Regions from separate parts of the Leifsonia sp. EB41 genome, predicted to be linked through region 1. Evidence: predicted binding sites of a transcription regulator. Region 1 holds the regulator's gene; each other region holds the start of a gene.
What was found. Region 1 encodes HrcA, which represses chaperone genes, less so after heat shock. Its sites were predicted from a motif close to TTNGCACTCGNNNNNNNCGAGTGCNAA; they were not measured.

Region 2: the regulator HrcA is predicted to act here: its motif matches at 2,279-2,305, upstream of groL (chaperonin GroEL).
Region 3: the regulator HrcA is predicted to act here: its motif matches at 4,215-4,241, upstream of groES (co-chaperone GroES).

Annotation. Positions count from the first base shown of each region.
Region 1 covers NZ_JBGCCJ010000001.1:270,976-276,993, forward strand. The annotation lists gene ABH923_RS01340 (PhoH family protein) at 1-597, opposite strand, end outside; gene ABH923_RS01345 (histidine triad nucleotide-binding protein) at 584-949, opposite strand; gene ABH923_RS01350 (16S rRNA (uracil(1498)-N(3))-methyltransferase) at 989-1,717, opposite strand; gene dnaJ (molecular chaperone DnaJ) at 1,728-2,843, opposite strand; gene hrcA (heat-inducible transcriptional repressor HrcA) at 2,892-3,908, opposite strand; gene ABH923_RS01365 (DUF4870 domain-containing protein) at 4,129-4,689, shown strand; gene ABH923_RS01370 (DUF4870 domain-containing protein) at 4,812-5,201, shown strand; gene hemW (radical SAM family heme chaperone HemW) at 5,206-6,018, opposite strand, start outside.
Region 2 covers NZ_JBGCCJ010000001.1:1,187,926-1,193,943, reverse strand. The annotation lists gene ABH923_RS05820 (nitroreductase family protein) at 1-222, opposite strand, end outside; gene msrB (peptide-methionine (R)-S-oxide reductase MsrB) at 222-668, opposite strand; gene ABH923_RS05810 (DUF3263 domain-containing protein) at 838-1,137, shown strand; gene ABH923_RS05805 (LytR C-terminal domain-containing protein) at 1,160-1,708, shown strand; gene ABH923_RS05800 (cold-shock protein) at 1,889-2,092, shown strand; gene groL (chaperonin GroEL) at 2,349-3,968, shown strand; gene ABH923_RS05790 (hypothetical protein) at 4,060-5,172, shown strand; gene ABH923_RS05785 (ATP-binding protein) at 5,186-6,018, opposite strand, start outside.
Region 3 covers NZ_JBGCCJ010000001.1:1,359,525-1,365,542, forward strand. The annotation lists gene ABH923_RS06645 (ABC-F family ATP-binding cassette domain-containing protein) at 1-833, opposite strand, end outside; gene guaB (IMP dehydrogenase) at 1,175-2,677, opposite strand; gene rarD (EamA family transporter RarD) at 2,764-3,699, opposite strand; gene groES (co-chaperone GroES) at 3,811-4,107, opposite strand; gene ABH923_RS06665 (SAM-dependent methyltransferase) at 4,259-5,446, shown strand; gene ABH923_RS06670 (DUF4190 domain-containing protein) at 5,459-6,018, opposite strand, start outside.

The DNA of each region.
Region 1 (6,018 bases):
GATCTTGTCGGTCAGCGTGCCGGGCAGGTAGCCGAGCCGCTCGCCGGCCTCCACCGCCGGGCGGGTCAGGATGATGCGGCTGACCTCCTTGCGCTGCAGCGCCTGGACGGCCTTCGCCATCGCCAGGTAGGTCTTGCCCGTTCCGGCGGGGCCGATGCCGAACACGATGGTGTTGTGGTCGATCGCCTCGACGTACTGGCTCTGGCCCAGCGTCTTGGGGCGGATGCTCTTGCCGCGCGCGGTGAGGATCGCCTGGCTCAGCACGTCGGACGGGCTGAGGTTCAGGTCGCTGCGCATCATCCGCGCCGAGCTGGCGACCTCGGCCGGGCCGAGGTCCTGGCCGTTGCGGACCATCTGCAGCAGCTCCTCCAGCAGCGCGCGCGCCGCAGCGACCTGCGCCGGGTCGCCGGTGAGGCTGATCTCGTTGCCGCGCACGTGGACGTCGACGAGGGGGTATTGCCGCTCCAGCGTGGTGAGCAGGCGGTCCTGGGGGCCGAGCAGCCGCACCATCTGGATCCCGTCGACGCTCAGGCGCGCCTCGGCCGAACCTCCCGGCGTGGTCGCTCCATCCGGGGTCGTCGGGTCACTCGCTGCCAAGGCTTCCTTCCTCGAGCCCGCCGGAAGGCGAGCCCAGAATGTGCGCGTGGACGTGGAACACGGTCTGTCCCGCGCCGGCGCCGGTGTTGAAGATCAGGCGGAAGTCGCCGTCCGCGTGCTCGTCGGCGAGCAGCTTGGAGGTCGCCACCAGCTCCGCGAGCAGCGCAGGGTCGCCCGCGGCCAGCTCCACGACGTCGCGGTACCGCTCGGTCTTGGGCACGACCAGCAGGTGCACCGGCGCCTTGGGCGCGATGTCGCGGAACGCGATGATGCGTTCGCTGTCGTACACGACGTCGGCCGGGATCTCCCCCGCGATGATGCGCGAGAAGATCGAGCGCTCCCCTGTCTCCATGTGGTCCATCCTATTCGCCAGGTGCGCGGCCGTCGTGGACTACCAGCGCCCCAGCGCCGCGTTCAGCACCGCCAGCGCCGCCGGCCCCGCCGTGGAGGTGCGCAGCACCGTGTCCCCGAGCCGCACCACCTCCGCCCCCGCGGCGCGGAACGCCTCCAGCTCCTGCGGTGAGATCCCGCCCTCGGGCCCGACCACCAGCGCCAGCGGCCGCCCGTCCGGGCGGATCGCCGTCAGCGCGTCCGCAGCGCCCGGCTCCAGCACCAGCACCCGGTGCGTCGCCGCCAGCGCCGCCACCTGCTTCGTCGTGGCCAGCTCGCCGACCTCCGGCGTCCACGCCCGGATCGACTGCTTGCTCGCCTCGCGCACGATCGCCGCCCAGCGGTCGCGCCCCTTCGCCACCTTGGCGCCCTCCCAGCGCGACACCGACCGGGAGGCCGACCACGGCACCACCGCGTCCACTCCGAGCTCCGTCGCCGCCTGGACGGCGAGCTCGTCGCGGTCGCCCTTCGCCAGCGCCTGCACGAGCGTGATCGCCGGCTCGGCGCGCGGGACGCGCTCCACGGCCTCCACGTCGATAGTCAGCTCCGCGCTGGTCGCGACCAGCACCTCGCCCGACGCGACCAGGCCCCGGCCGTTGCCGATGAGGACGCTCTCGCCCGGACGGGTGCGGTTGACCGTCGCGGCGTGCTTGGCCTCCGGGCCCGTCAGCGTGAGCCGGGCGCCCACCTCGACATCGGCGAGGTCTTCGCGCAGATAGAGGGAGCTCATCGTCGTCCCGTCAGAGGTTGAGGAACCGGTCGCGGAGCTTGGCGAAGAGGCCCTGCTGGAAGCGCGCGAGCGACGGATCCGGGTTGTGGTGCGTCTCGGCGAACTTCTTGATCAGCTCCTTCTCCTTGTGGTCGAGCTTCGTCGGCGTGACCACCTGGATGCCCACCCGCAGGTCGCCGCGGCCGCTGCCGCGCAGGTGCGTGATGCCGCGGTCCTTCACCGAGACGATGTCGGCGCTCTGGATGCCGGGCTTCAGCTCCAGGCGGATGTCGCCGTCCAGCGCCTTCACGGTCGCCGTGGTGCCGAGGATGGCGTCGGTCATCGAGACCTCCAGCGTGCAGAGCAGGTCGTCGCCGTCTCGGCTGAACACGTCGTGGTGCTTGACCTTGATCTCCAGGTACAGGTCGCCGTTCGGGCCGCCGGCGGGACCGGCCTCGCCCGATCCCGGCATCTGCAGCCGGAGTCCCGTGTCGACACCGGCGGGGATGTCCACCGGCACCGATCGGCGCGCGCGCACGCGGCCCTGGCCCTGGCAGGTGACGCACGGCGTGGCGATGACGGTGCCGTAGCCGCGGCAGCTCCCGCACGGGCTGGAGGTCATCACGTTGCCGAGCAGCGAGCGCACCGAGCGCTGGATGCTGCCGGTGCCGTGGCAGATGTCGCAGGTGACGGGCGCCGTGCCGGGCTGGCAGCAGGAGCCGCCGCAGGTCTCGCAGACGACGGCGGTGTCGACGTCCAGGTCGCGGTGCGTCCCGAACACGACCTCGTCGAGGTCGACCTCCACGCGCAGCAGGGCGTCCTGGCCGCGCTCGCGCCGGGAGCGGGGTCCGCGGGTGGCGCCGCCTCCCCCGCCGAAGAACGTCTCGAAGATGTCGCCGAAGCCGGCGAAGTCGCCCGCTCCTCCCCCGCCGCCGAAGCTGCCGGATCCGCCCAGGTCGTACTGCTGCCGCTGCTGCGGGTCGCTCAGCACGTCGTAGGCGTGGGTGACGAGCTTGAAACGCTCCTGCGCCTCGGAGCTCGGGTTGACGTCCGGGTGCAGCTCGCGCGCGAGCCGGCGGTACGCCTTCTTGATCTCGTCGGGGGTGGCGTTGCGGTCAACGCCGAGGACTTCGTAGTGGTCGGCCACGTAAGGCTGTTCCTTCTGTTCGGTGCGTCGGAGTTCGTGAGGTCTGGGTCAGTCGCCGAGAAGGCGGGAGAGGTAACGTGCAACGGCGCGGACCGCCGCCATGTTCCCCGAGTAGTCCATCCGGAGCGGGCCGAGCAGGCCCACGCGGGCCAGGTCGGAGCCCGAACTGTAGCCGCTCGACATGACCGAGGTCTCGGTCAGGCCGATGACGGCGTTCTCGCGGCCGATGCTGACCGCGACGCCGTGCTGGTCGAGCGCCATCTCGTCGAAGAGCCGCAGCAGGACGACCTGCTCCTCGATGGCCTCCAGCACCGGCGTGATGGACCCGGGGAAGTCGGTCTCGGTGCGCGCCAGGTTGGCGGCGCCCGCCATGACCAGCTTGTCCTGCCGGTTGGCGGCGATCTGGTCGAGGAGTGCCCCCGCGACCGGCGCCACGAGCGCGCGCGTGCGGTCGGTCAGGTGGCCGGGGAGGTCGCGCAGCCGCACCGCCGCGTCGGCGAGCGAGAGACCGGCGGCCGCGCCGTTGATCGCGCCGCGGATCTCGGCGATCTCGGCGTCGTCCAGCTCTTCCTGCAACTCGATGACGCGCTGCTCGACCGCGCCGGAGTCGGTGATGAGCACGCTCAGCAGCCGGCGGGAGCCGAGCGCCACCAGTTCGATGTGCCGGATGCGCGAGCGCGCCACCGACGGGTACTGCACGAGGGCGACCTGGTTGGTGAGCTGCGACAGCAGCCGGACCGTGCGCGAGAGCACGTCGTCCACGTCGACCGACTGGCCGAGGAACGCCTCGATCGCGGTGCGCTGCGCCGCCGACAGCGGACGGGCCTCCGCGAGGTGGTCCACGAACAGCCGGTAGCCCTTGTCGGTCGGCACCCGGCCGGAGGAGGTGTGCGGGGCGACGATCAGCTCCTCCTCCTCGAGGAGGGCCATGTCGTTGCGGATCGTCGCCGCCGAAACGCCGAACGCGTGCCGCTCCACGATGCTCTTGGAGCCCACCGGCTCCCGCGAGGCGACGTAGTCCTGCACGATGACGCGGAGCACTTCCAGACTGCGTTCCGAGACCACGCGAACCGCCTCCTGTCGTCTCTTCGGCGCCCGAGCATCGAGCACGGGACAACATCGAGCGCGCTGGCACTCGCTGAACCTGAGTGCTAATCATATCGCGTCGGCGTCGGAGGGCGGTCATGACGCGACACGGATCATTTACCGCGCGGCTCCCGAGCAGTACCCTTTGCGCACCGGCTCAGGAAAGCCCCCCGCAGCCGCCCACGAAAGGGTTCTCCTCATGTCAGACCCGAACCAGCCCCCGGCCGACGGCCAGGGCGAACAGCCTCCGCAACAGCCGTACGGGCAGCAGCCTCCTCCGCAGCAGCCCTACGGATCCGCACCCGGCCAGCCCGCCGGTGCGGTGCCTCCTCAGCAGCCCTACGCGGGCCAGCCCGCCGGCGCCGTCCCGCCGCCCCAGGAGTACGCGAGCGCCGCCGCCGCTCCTCTCGACCCGGCGCAGGACAAGCAGTGGGCGTCGTTCGCCCACCTCGGCGGGATCCTGTGGTTCCTGCCCTCCCTCATCATCTGGCTCGTCTTCAAGGACAGGGGCCAGCTGACCAACCAGGAGGCCAAGGAGGCGCTGAACTGGCAGATCACCTGGATCCTGGTCTGGGTCGTCTCCCAGATCCTCGGTGTGATCATCGGCACGTTCACCTTCGGCATCGGCTACCTGCTGTTCAGCCTCCTCATCCCGTGGGTGCTGTACATCGTCAACCTGGTGTTCTCGATCCTCGGTTTCGTGCGCGTGAACAGCGGTGGGACGTACCGGTACCCGCTGAACTTCCGCTTCATCAAGTAGCGCGCCGCAGCGACGGGACGGGCGGCGGATCCCGGGAAAGGGCTCTCGGCTCCTTCTCAGGATCACCCTCCGCCCCCTAGGCTGAGACCCGTCATTCCCACTCACCGGAGGAGAACACGACCATGTCCGCAACGCCCCCGCCCCCGCCGCCGCCCCCGCAGCAGCCGTACGGAGGTCAGCAGCCGCAGCTCAGCCCGGCCGACGAGAAGCTGTGGGCGACGCTCATCCACGTCGGCGGCATCCTGTTCAGCTTCATCCCCGCGCTCGTCGGCTACCTCGTGCTCAAGGACCGCGGCCCGTTCATCCGCTCGCACACCGCGACGGCGCTGAACTTCCAGATCACGCTCGCGATCGCCTACGTGGTCGGCATCATCCTGAGCATCGTCGGCATCGGCGTGCTGATCTTCCTCGCCGTCTGGGTGCTGAACATCGTCTTCAGCATCATCGCCGCCGTGAAGGCCAACCAGGGCGCGTTCTACACGTACCCGATCGCGATCCGGTTCCTCAGCTAGAGCGCTACTCCTCGGCGAGGAGCCGTCGCACGACGGCGTCCGCCAGCAGCCGCCCCCGCAGGGTCAGCACCACCGACCCGGCGAGGGCGGCTTTCGCGTCCACCAGGCCGTCGGCGATCAGCCCGGCGACGGCGCGGCGGCCTTCGCCGGTCAGCTCCTCGGTGCGCAGCCCCTCCCGGATGCGGGTGAGCAGCAGCACGCGCTCCACCCGCCGGGTCTCGGCGTCCAGCGTCTCGCGGCCGGCGGCGGGAGACTCCGCCGCCAGCACGCGCTGCGCGTACGCGGCGGGATGCTTCACGTTCCACCAGCGCACGCCGCCGACGTGGCTGTGCGCGCCGGGCCCGACACCCCACCAGTCGTGGCCGAGCCAGTAGGCCAGGTTGTGCCGGGAGCGGTGCGCGTCGTCGCTCGCCCAGTTGCTGACCTCATACCAGCCGTAGCCCGCCGCGCCGAGCCGCGCGTCGGCGAGCTCGTACATGTCGGCCTCCAGGTCGTCGTCCGGCTCCTGGACGGCGCCCGAGTGGATCTGCCGCGCCAGCTTCGTGCCGGGCTCCACGATCAGCGCGTACGCCGACACGTGGTCGGGCTCGCACGCCAGCGCGGCCTCCAGCGACCGCGACCAGTCGTCCAGAGTCTCGCCCGGAGTGCCGTAGATCAGGTCGAGGCTGACCTGGAGGCCGGCCTCCCGCGCCCACCGGACGACGAGCGGGACGCGCTCCGGGTCGTGCGTGCGCTCCAGCGTGGCGAGCACGCTCGGCACCGCGGACTGCATCCCGAACGACACGCGCGTGAAGCCGGCGTCGGCCAGCCGCCGGAG
Region 2 (6,018 bases), 920 kb from region 1:
GGCCTCCTCGCCGGTCGCCTTGGCGTCCTTCACGAACGCTCGGCCCAGCCGGATGCGCGCGTCGCCGCGCAGCTCGATGACCCGCCATGGATGCAGCGCCGAGTGGTCGGCGACGCGGCCGGCGGCGGCCACGAGCGGCAGCAGCTCCTCGTGCGTCGGCGCCGCGGAGGTCACGCGCGAGTACGACCGGCGCGCGGCGACCCGCTCGACGAGCTCGGACATCAGGCCTCTGGGGCGAAGTTCAGCGAGAGCGAGTTCATGCAGTAGCGGTCGCCGGTCGGGGTGCCGAAGCCGTCGGGGAACACGTGGCCCAGGTGGGAGCCGCAGTTCGCGCAGCGCACCTCGGTGCGGACCATGCCCAGGCTGTCGTCCTCCAGGAGCTGCACGGCCTCCGGCCGGATCGACTCGTAGAAGCTCGGCCAGCCGCAGCCGCTGTCGAACTTGGTGCCCGACTTGAACAGCTCCGCTCCGCACGCGGCGCAGGTGTAGAGGCCCGCGCGGCCCTCGTCGAGCAGCTCGCCGGTCCACGGCCGCTCCGTGCCCGCCTCGCGCAGCACCGCGTACTGCTCCGGGCTGAGCTCGCGGCGCCACTCCTCGTCGGTCTTCTCGAGCCCGTACCCGTTGGGCGCTGCGGCGCCCTGCGCGGCCTCGTCGTGCGATGCGCTCATCGTGCGTTCCTTTCGTCGTCCGTCCCCAGCCTAAACGGCGGCGCCTGTGCGGCTGTTCCCTGTTCGGCCTGCGACGTGCCGGGCGCAAACGGGTAACGCACAGGACAGCGCCCCTAGGATGAGGCGCGAGCGCGGGGAAGGGCTGACTCGAAGACGGTGAGGGGAGGCGGTGCACGTGGCGGAGGCTGCGGACCACCGGATCCCTGCGCCGGACGCGACCGGCCTGACCGACCGTGAGGCGGCCATCCTCGCGTTCGAGCGTCAGTGGTGGCGGCATGCCGGCGCCAAGGAGCAGGCCATCCGCGAGGAGTTCGGTCTCTCCGCCGCCCGGTACTATCAACTCCTCGGAGCGCTGATCGACCGACCGGAGGCGCTCAAGCACGACCCCATGCTCGTCAAGCGCCTGCTCCGGCTGCGCGAGACCCGGCTGGCAGCACGGCGATCCCGGACACTCCCGTCCGGCGACTGACACCGCGAGGAATCACCTGTAGATGGCAGAGAAGTACCCGAGAGACCGGTTCGACGACATCCCAGACGGTCTGCAGCGCGTCGGTGCGCACCGGGCTCCCCGGCCGAAGGGCCGCGGCTGGATCGCGGTCGGCTGGGCAGCGCTCGCCGTCGTCGTCCTCGTGGCAGCGGGCATCTTCGGCCTCTCACTGGTGAGCGGCTCCATCTCCTTCCACGGCTCGCCGAACTCCGCGAGCGGCACCCCGACGCCCACGGCGACGCCGACGCCGACGATCGTCCCGACCGTCGACCCGTCGCTGACGGTGAACGTTCTGAACGGCACCGCGACCTCCGGCCTCGGCGGCAAGGTCGGCGACACCCTGACGAAGGCGGGCTGGAAGGTCGGCGCCGTCGCGAACGCCGACAAGCAGGACCTCACGCAGACGATCGTGTACTACTCCGACCCCAAGAACCAGGCGGCGGCGCTCGGAGCGGCGCAGTCGCTCCCCGGCGCGACCATCGCGCTCACGCAGGACTTCGCGGCCAGCGGCGCCGACCTGACCGTGGTCGTCGGCAGCGACTACAAGGGCTGACACCGCGTCGTTCCGCGCGTGTACGCGCGCTCATCCCTTTGTTTCACGCGTGTTTAACTTTGGGCCGATTTGGTAACGGATTGGCCAAAAGACTGGCGGAAACGGCTATTGCAAGCATTAGGATCGGGAGTCAACGCGCGGCGCTGGACCACGCGAGCGACACAGCAATGGGAGTAATGCATGGCGAACGGGACCGTGAAGTGGTTCAACGCTGAAAAGGGCTACGGATTCATCACCGTCGAGGGTGGGGGACAGGACGTTTTCGTTCATTACTCCGCAATCGACATGAACGGCTACAAGGTTCTCGAAGAGGGCCAGCAGGTGCAGTTCGAGGTCGGCTCGGGCAACAAGGGCCCGCAGGCCGAGTCGGTGCGTCCGCTGTAGTACGCAGCGATCGGCAAGACCATATAAGAGGAGCGTCGCCCTTCGGGGCGGCGCTCCTTTTTCTGTGTCCGCCGTCCTGGCGCAACCTCGGTCGCAGGCTCCCTCGGCGCTGGGGTCGCGCATCGCTCCGCGCTGCCCCTAGCTCCACCGCGCTTGCACTCCACTGGCGCGAGTGCCAGAATCGCTTTAGCACTCCGCCTGATCGAGTGCTAACACACCGAATCTTTCGCAGACGTCCGGGAGGGACGAGAAACACATGGCAAAGATCATTGCTTTCGACGAGGAAGCGCGTCGCGGCCTCGAGCGCGGCCTCAACATCCTGGCCGACACCGTCAAGGTGACGCTGGGCCCGCGCGGTCGCAACGTCGTCCTCGAGAAGAAGTGGGGCGCTCCCACCATCACGAACGACGGCGTCTCCATCGCGAAGGAGATCGAGCTCGACGACCCGTACGAGAAGATCGGCGCTGAGCTGGTCAAGGAGGTCGCCAAGAAGACCGACGACGTCGCGGGCGACGGCACCACCACCGCCACCGTGCTCGCTCAGGCGCTCGTCAAGGAGGGCCTCCGCAACGTGGCCGCCGGCGCCGACCCCATCACGCTGAAGCGCGGCATCGAGAAGGCCGTCGCGGCCGTCACCGAGGAACTCATCGCCAGCGCCAAGGAGGTCGAGACCAAGGCCGAGATCGCCGCCACCGCGTCCATCTCCGCCGGCGACACCACCATCGGCGAGATCATCGCCGAGGCCATCGACAAGGTCGGCAAGGAGGGCGTCGTCACCGTCGAGGAGTCGAACACCTTCGGCACCGAGCTCGAGCTGACCGAGGGCATGCGCTTCGACAAGGGCTTCCTGTCGCAGTACTTCGTCACCGACCAGGACCGCCAGGAGGCGGTGTTCGAGGACACCTACATCCTCATCGCCAACCAGAAGATCTCCTCGATCAAGGACCTGCTCCCGATCGTCGACAAGGTCATCCAGGCCAACAAGCAGCTCCTCATCATCGCCGAGGACGTCGACGGGGAGGCCCTGGCCACCCTGATCGTCAACAAGATCCGCGGCATCTTCAAGTCCGTCGCCGTCAAGGCCCCGGGCTTCGGCGACCGCCGCAAGGCCATGCTGCAGGACATCGCGATCCTCACCGGCGGCCAGGTCATCTCCGAGGAGGTCGGCCTCAAGCTCGAGAACGTCACCCTCGACCTGCTCGGCCAGGCCCGCAAGGTCGTCATCACCAAGGACGAGACCACCATCGTCGAGGGCGCGGGCGACCCCGACGCCATCGCCGGCCGCGTGGCCCAGATCCGTGGCGAGATCGAGAACACCGACTCGGACTACGACCGTGAGAAGCTCCAGGAGCGCCTCGCGAAGCTCGCCGGCGGCGTCGCCGTCATCAAGGCGGGCGCGGCCACCGAGGTCGAGCTCAAGGAGCGCAAGCACCGCATCGAGGACGCCGTCCGCAACGCGAAGGCCGCCGTCGAGGAGGGCATCGTCGCCGGTGGTGGCGTCGCTCTCATCCAGGCCGGCAAGACCGCCTTCGAGAAGCTGTCGCTCACGGGCGACGAGGCGACCGGCGCGAACATCGTCCGCGTCGCCATCGAGGCGCCGCTGAAGCAGATCGCCATCAACGCGGGCCTCGAGGCCGGCGTCGTGGTCGCCAAGGTGCGCGAGCTCCCCGTGGGTCACGGCCTCAACGCCGCGACCGGCGAGTACGTCGACATGCTGGCCTCCGGCATCAACGACCCGGTGAAGGTCACCCGCTCGGCGCTGCAGAACGCCGCGTCCATCGCGGGCCTGTTCCTCACCACCGAGGCCGTCGTCGCCGACAAGCCCGAGCGGAACCCGGCCCCGGCCGGCGACCCGGGCGCCGGCATGGACTTCTGAGTCCGTCCGACACGCAGTAGAGGGCGTCTCCCGTTCGCGGGAGGCGCCCTCTTCGCTGTTATCGTCGTCACGACCGGGGCGGAGGCGGAGCATGGCGGCGACACGGTGGTCTCGGGCGAGGGCGGTCGCCGGGCTGGCTGCCGCGCTGCTCTGCCTCACGGGCTGCCAGGCGCTCGGGCTGCCGGGCGCCGGGCCGACGAGCCCGACAGCGACCTCCGCGCCCGCCGTGGATGTCGCACCGCCCCTCGACTGCGCCGCTTTCACCGCGACGCCCGCGGTGGAGGCCCTGCTCGGCGGCGCCGCGCCCCTGGCGACGACCCCGGCGGACGCGCTCACGACACCGGCCGGGCGCGGGCCGTTCGGCGCCCAGTCGGCGGGCGGCGGCTGGTGCCGCTGGGGCGACGACCCGGACGCGTCCGCCGCCGCGAGCACGGCGCCGGTCCACGTGCTCTCCGTCCAGCTCCTCCCGCACGCGGCAGCGAACTGGCAGTCGCAGGCCCAGCAGTACCCCCTGACCGCGGCGACGGGCGCGCACTACGACGGCGGCGAGTCCCGAGGCGGCGACTGCGGCCCGGCGACGCCGGGGACGGGCACCACCTGCCACACGAACGTGCTGGTCGGCAGCTCGTGGCTGGCAGTCGACGCCGTGAGCAGCACCTCGTCCATCGACGAGAAGGCGTTCCACGCGCTCGTCCAGTCGTTCGTCCCCACTGTCGCCGCGATCGACGCTCACGCCACGACGCCCGCCCCGGTGAAGCCCCTGTCCTGCGGCGACGCCGCCTGGCTGAAGGCCGTCGCCGGCGTCTACGGCCCGGCGTCGGTCGCCGTGCTCGCCCCGGCCGCGACCTTCGGAATGCAGAACGCGCTCGTCGCCGATCCACGGGTGACGGTCTGTGCGTACCGCGCGGGCACAGGGGACTCCCCGCTCCTCGGCACCGTCTCCGTCCTCCGCGGCGGGCCCGCCGCGTACGCGACCTATCACGGCCTCGTCGTGGGCCGTGACCCGGACGCCAGCGGCGGCACGATCCAGCTCGGCAGCACCGAGCTCGCCACGCTGGTCCGCCACACCGACGCGTCGGGGTCGACGCCCGCCGAGACGGTGGTCGACGCTGTGGTCGGAGACGCCTGGATCCAGTTCGCCGCGGTGTCCGGCTCCGACGACCAGGCGGCCTCTGTCGTGCAGTGGGTGGCCGGCCGGCTCTGACGCGGCCGAAGGGTCAGAGGCTTGCGCGCGGTGGCTGCGTCACGCGGCTCGGGTCCACCAGCGGCAGGGACACCCGGAAGGTTGCGCCTCCGCCGTCGGTCTCCACGACCTCCACGGTGCCGTGGTGCGCCGCGACGATCGAGGAGACGATCGCCAGGCCCAGGCCGCTGCCGCCGGTCTCGCGGGCGCGGGAGGAGTCGGCGCGCCAGAAGCGCTGGAAGATCTTCTCGCGGATCTGCGGCGGGACGCCCTCGCCGTGGTCGCGCACCTCGAGCACCGCGCGGTCGGCGCGGTGGTCGACCTGCACCGCGATCTCGATCGGGCTGTCCTCCGGGGTGTAGCGGAGGGCGTTGCCCATCAGGTTGGTGACGACCTGGCGGAGCTTGTTCTCCTCCGCCATCACGATCGCGGGCTCGGCCGGCGGCGCCGCGAGGACGACCTTCTCGGCGGTCGTGACCGCGATCGGGCCCGTGGTGCCCCGGCGTCCGCGGTTGCTGCGGCGCAGCCGGGCCAGCGCCGAGCCGGCGAAGGCGATCGGGCCGGTGGCGCCCGGCGGCCGGGACAGGTCCTCAGGGAGGCTCATCGGCACGGTGTCGAGCCCGGGCTCCGTAGGGTCGGTGTGCAGCGGGGCCGGCACCGGCGCGGGCGTCAGCACGGTCACCCGGCGGCCGGGGGCTCCGGCCATCGCGTCCATCGCGGCGTCCTGCGCGATGCGCACCAGGTCCACCGGCTGGAGGTCGAGGGGCTTCGTCTCGTCGAGACGCGCCAGCTCCAGGAGGTCCTCGACGAGGAGGCCCATGCGGATGGCCTCCTTCTCGATCCGGTCCATCGCCTGGGCGACGTCCT
Region 3 (6,018 bases), 1.1 Mb from region 1:
GCCTTCAGCTTGGCGTGCTCCTCGTCCCAGCGCCGGCGGAGCTCCTCCAGCCGTGCCATCCGCTCCTCGCGGGCGGCGTGGTAGCCGCCGAAGCCTCCGCCGTGCGTCCAGGTGGTGTTGCCGGCGCCGCCGAGCTCGAGGGTGACGATCCGGTCGGCGGCGCGGGCCAGCAGCTCGCGGTCGTGGGAGACCAGGAGCACGGTCTTCGGCGTCGAGCGGAGCTGCTCCTCCAGCCAGCGCTTGGCGGGGACGTCGAGGTAGTTGTCCGGCTCGTCCAGCAGCAGCACCTGCTCCGGGCCGCGCAGCAGCGCCTCCAGCACGAGCCGCTTCTGCTCGCCGCCGGAGAGGCTTCGCACGCTGCGGTTCTGGGCGCGCTCGAACGGGACGCCGAGGGCAGTGACCGTGCAGTGGTCCCAGACGACCTCCTGGTCGTAGCCGCCCGCATCGGCGTAGTCGGTCAATGCCGTCGCGTAGCGGAGCTGGGTGTCCGTCTCGTCGCGCTCGATGATCGCCTCCTCGGCCGCGGCGAGCGCCTCCGACGCCCGGCGGACGGCCCGGGGCGCGACGAGCACGAGGAGGTCGCGGACCGTCCGGTCGTCGCGGACGTGACCGACGAACTGGTCCATCACGCCGAGACCGCCGTCGATCACGACGCCGCCGCTGTCCGGCCGCAGCTCGCCGCGGATGATCCGCAGCAGCGTCGACTTGCCGGCGCCGTTCGCGCCGATCAGAGCCGAAACACTGCCGTCCCCGACCCGGAACGACACGTCGTCCAGGAGCGGCCTCCCGTCGGCGAGAGCGTACGAGACGCCCGAGACGTCGATGTGACCCATGACCGGAATCCTGTCTTCCCCGTGGACAAAGCCTTCCAGCCTAGACGATCCCATCGCCCAGGCCCAGCCCCGACCTGGCCCCAGGCCCCGACAACAACGGAGGACATCCCCATCCCCCACCCCCCGAAACGCAGCCAACGGAGGAGAACCAAGCCCACCACGGCCGGAGCTCCTCCGTTACCCGACATTCACGCCCTCCCACGACCGGATGTCCTCCGTTCGCGACCGGCGTCGGCAACGGAGGAGAGTTCGGTCCGGGCACCCCCGGAAAGCAGACAACGGAGGAGATCCGGGCCCGGGTGGGCAGGATCTCCTCCGTTGGCGGTAGCGGGCGGAGGGGGTCAGCGACGGTAGTTCGGCGCCTCCACGACCATCTGGATGTCGTGCGGGTGCGACTCCTTCAGGCCGGCGGCGGTGATCCGGACGAACCGGCCGCGCTCCTTGAGCTCGGGGATGGTGCGGGCACCGACGTAGAACATCGACTGGCGGAGGCCGCCGACGAGCTGGTACGCCACCGCGGACAGCGGTCCGCGGTACGGCACCTGGCCCTCGATGCCCTCGGCGATGAGCTGCTCGTCGCTCGGGACGTCGGCCTGGAAGTAGCGGTCGCGCGAGTACGAGGTCTTCTTGCCGCGGGTCTGGAGGGCGCCCAGCGACCCCATGCCGCGGTAGTTCTTGAACTGCTTGCCATTGACGAACACGAGGTCGCCGGGCGACTCGGCCGTGCCGGCCAGCAGCGAGCCGAGCATGACGCTCTCCGCGCCCGCGACCAGTGCCTTGGCGATGTCGCCCGAGTACTGGAGGCCACCGTCGGCGATGAGCGGGATGTCCGCCGCCCGCGCGGCCAGCGAGGCCTCGTAGACCGCGGTCACCTGCGGCACACCGACACCGGCGACGACGCGGGTGGTGCAGATGGAGCCCGGGCCGACGCCGACCTTGATGGCGTCCGCTCCCGCGTCGATGAGCGCCTGTGCGCCGGAGCGGGTCGCGACGTTGCCGCCGATGATGTCGACGTGCGAGGCGCGCGGCTCGTGCTTGAGACGGTGGATGATGTCGAGCACGCCGGCGGAGTCGCCGTTGGCGGTGTCCACGACGATGACGTCCACGCCCGCGTCGACCAGGGTCATCGCGCGGTCCCACGCGTCGCCGAAGAAGCCGATCGCGGCGCCCACGCGGAGGCGGCCTTCGTCGTCCTTGGTGGCGAACGGGTACTTCTCGCTCTTGTCGAAGTCCTTGACGGTGATGAGCCCGCGCAGCCGGCCGTCGGCGTCCACGAGGGGGAGCTTCTCGATCTTGTGCTCGGCGAAGATGGCGACCGCGGAGTCCGGGTCGATTCCGACCGGCGCGGTGATGAGCGGCATGCGGGTCATCACGTCGCGCACGAGGGTGGTGGACCGCTCGAACGGGGAGACGAAGCGCATGTCGCGGTTGGTGATGATGCCGACCAGCTTGCCGTCGCCCTCTACGACCGGGAGGCCGGAGACGCGGAACTGCCCGCAGAGCAGGTCGACCTCCTCGACGGTGGCGTCCGGGGTGGTGGTCACCGGGTTGGTGATCATGCCCGACTCGGACCGCTTCACCTTGTCGACGTTGGTGGCCTGATCCTCGATGGACAGGTTGCGGTGGATGATGCCGATGCCGCCGTGCCGGGCCATGGCGACGGCCATGCGCGACTCGGTCACGGTGTCCATGGCGCTGGAGAGGAGCGGGGTCGCCATGCTGATCCGCTTGGTCAGGCGAGTCGAGGTGTCCGCCTCGCTCGGGATGACGTCGGTGTGCCCGGGAAGGAGCATGACGTCGTCGTAGGTCAAACCGATGAATCCGAACGGATCCGCCTGGTCCATTTCACCCCTATCAAGGTCGCGCGAGTTGTGGATGATTCATCGTAACGGCACAAGCTGGGCGGTTATTCCGCAGCAGAGCGCCGAACTCACTCCACCGTCGCGAGATCCAGCTCGGCCTGCTTCTTCCCCTGGCGGGCCGCCACGATCATGTCCACGCTGAGGATCGCGAGGGCCAGCCAGACGATCGCGAAGCCGATCCAGCGCTCGGGCGGCATCGCCTCGTTCAGCACTGCGACGCCGACGATGAACTGGATGAACGGCGCGAAGTACTGGATGAATCCCATGTACACCAGCGGCAGGCGTCGGGAGGCCGCGGCGAAGAACAGCAGCGGCACGGCCGTGATCACGCCCGCGCCGACGAGCAGCACCGTGTGCCACGGACCGTCGCTCCCGATCGTCAGGCCGACCGTGAGGCTCACGACCACGAGCTGCACGATCGCGACGGGCGTCAGCCACATCGTCTCCAGTGTCAGCCCGGAGACCGCGTCGACCCGGCCGCCGACGCGCTTCTTGATGAGGCCGTAGAAGCCGAACGAGAACGCCAGGATGAGCGCGATCCACGGGACCTGCCCGTAGCCGATCGCGAGCACGACGACGGCGATCACGCTGACGCCGACCGCCACCCACTGGGCGACGCGGAGCCGCTCGCGCTGGACGATCACGCCGAGGAACACGGTCACGATCGGGTTGATGAAGTAGCCGAGCGCGGCCTCTACGACGTGACCGCTGACCGTGGCCAGCACGTACGTCTGCCAGTTGACGTAGATGAGTGCTCCGGCGAGGCCCATCGTGAACAGGACCCTGCGGTCCTTCAGGAGGGCGCCGAACGTGCGCCACGTCCGCGTGACGGTGAGCGCGATCGCGCAGAACACCAGCGAGAAGAGCACCCGCCAGGCGACGATCTCCCAGGCGCTGGCCGGCGCGAGAGCCAGGAAGTAGATGGGGAGGATGCCCCACAGGACGTAGGCGGAGATCGCGTAGGTCAGGCCGGACCTGCGGTGTTCGGAGAGGGGCTGCGGCACTCCCACGACACTACTCCGAACCGGGGACACGGATCAGCGCCGTAGCACCCGCGGAGGGACGACGAAGGCCCGGGCGCAGCAGCGCCCGGGCCTCGGCCGAAAGGAGGTGCGTCAGCGGACGACGACCGCGAGGACGTCGCGAGCCGAGAGGACCAGGTAGTCCTCGCCGCCGAACTTGACCTCGGTGCCCCCGTACTTGGAGTAGATCACCTTGTCGCCGACGGCGACGTCGAGCGGGACGCGGTTGCCGTTGTCGTCGATGCGGCCCGGTCCGACGGCCACGACCTCGCCCTCCTGGGGCTTCTCCTTGGCGGTGTCGGGGATGACCAGACCGGAGGCAGTGGTCTGCTCAGCCTCGACCTGCTTGATGACGATGCGATCTTCGAGCGGCTTGATGGAGACCGACACGGTTGACCTCTTTCTTTGGTGAACTCAGTCTTTGCGAACTCAATACGTTGCGCGGCTTGCGTTAGCAAACTCGCACGGAGAGTGCTAACACGAGTCTAGGGGGTGCGTTAGCAGTCCCGCAACGTGAGTGCCAGAAGGTACCGTGGTGCACATGGACCGGTCCGAACTCGTCGAGCTGCTGAGCCCCGAAGGCCTCCGACTGCTCGACTCGCTGCCCCCGTACCGGTCCGAGAAGGACGTTCTCGCGATGGTCACCGACCTGCGCAAGCAGGGCCACTCCCCCGGGCTCGTCGCGGCGGTGCTGACGCAGGCGAAGCTGCGCAAGAAGGCTGTGGGCAAGTTCGGCGAGTTCGCCTCCCGGATGCTGTTCACCGAGGCGGGGCTGGAGCAGGCGACGCGCCTGTCGGTCGCTGCGCGCCACGCCGGCCGGTTCCGGGCGGCCGGGCTGACCCGCGTCGCGGACCTCGGCTGCGGCATCGGAGGCGACGCGCTCGCCCTCGCGGCGCTGGAGCTGGAGGTCACGGCCGTGGAGGCCGACGAGGTGACCGCCGCGATCGCCGCCTTCAACCTCGCCCCCTTCCCCTCGGCGACGGTCGAGCACCGCCGGGCGGAGGACGTGAGCCTCCGCGCGATCGACGGCGTCTTCCTCGATCCTGCCCGCCGCACGCCCGGCCACACCGACACCGACCGGCTGACCGATCCCGACGACTACACGCCGTCGCTCGGCTTCGCCTACGAGCTCGCGACCGGCCGTTCGGTCGGGCTCAAGCTCGGCCCCGGCTTCGACCGCGACCTCATCCCGTCGACCGCGGAGGCCCAGTGGGTGTCCGCCGACGGGCAGGTCGTGGAGCTCGGGCTGTGGTTCGGCGCGCTCGCCCGCACGGGCATCCGCCGCGCCGCCCTGGTGCTGCGCGGCGACGAGGCGAACGAGCTGACGGCGGAGGCCGACAGCGAGGACGCCGAGACCGGCGAGCTGGGCGAGTACCTCTACGAGCCGGACGGCGCGGTCATCCGCGCACGCCTGATCGGGGACCTGGCCCGGCGGCTCGACGGCCGGATGCTCGGCGACGGCATCGCCTACATCACGGCCGACGAGCCCGTGCCGACGCCGTTCGCGGCGGGCTTCCGCATCCTGGAGACCCTGCCGTTCGCCGAGAAGGACCTCAAGAAGGCGCTGCGGGCGCGCGGGATCGGCACGCTGGAGATCAAGAAGCGCGGCGTGGACGTCGACCCGGCCGCGCTCCGGACGCGTCTCAAGCTGTCCGGCGACCGTCCCGCGACCCTGATCCTGACCAGGGTCGCGGGACGTCACACGGCGTTGCTCGCCGAGCGCCTCTGACCGCGCGACCGGTCAGTACCGGTACGTGTTCGACAGGTTCGCCACGAGGATCCCCCAGAAGATCCAGAAGATGATCGCGATGGCGACCGAGACGAATCCGAGGATGATCCCGGTGAGCCAGAAGCCCTTGGCCTGCGGCTCCTTGGTGCGGCCGATGAAACCGAGGACGATGGCAGCGACGCCGAAAAGGGCGCCGATCCCGAACGCGAGGTTCAGGACGATGCCCAGGATGCCGCCGACGAGCGACAGGATGCTGAGGATCGGCGACTTGGTCGCGGGCGCCGTCGCGTAGGGCTGCGTGTAGCCGGGCGCGGGCTGGCCGTAGGCAGGCTGACCGTAACCGGGCTGGCCGGGCTGGCCGGGCTGCTGGCCGTACGGCTGCTGTTGACCGTAGGGCTGCTGGCCGTACGGCTGCTGCGGCTGCTGCCCGTATGGCTGCTGGCCGTACGGCTGCTGCGGCTGCTGCCCGTACGGCTGCTGCGGCTGCTGCCCGTACGGCTGCTGCGGCGCGCCGTACCCGGGCGCGACCGGCGGAGCGGGCGGCGCAGGAGGCGCCACCGGGGGCGTCGGCG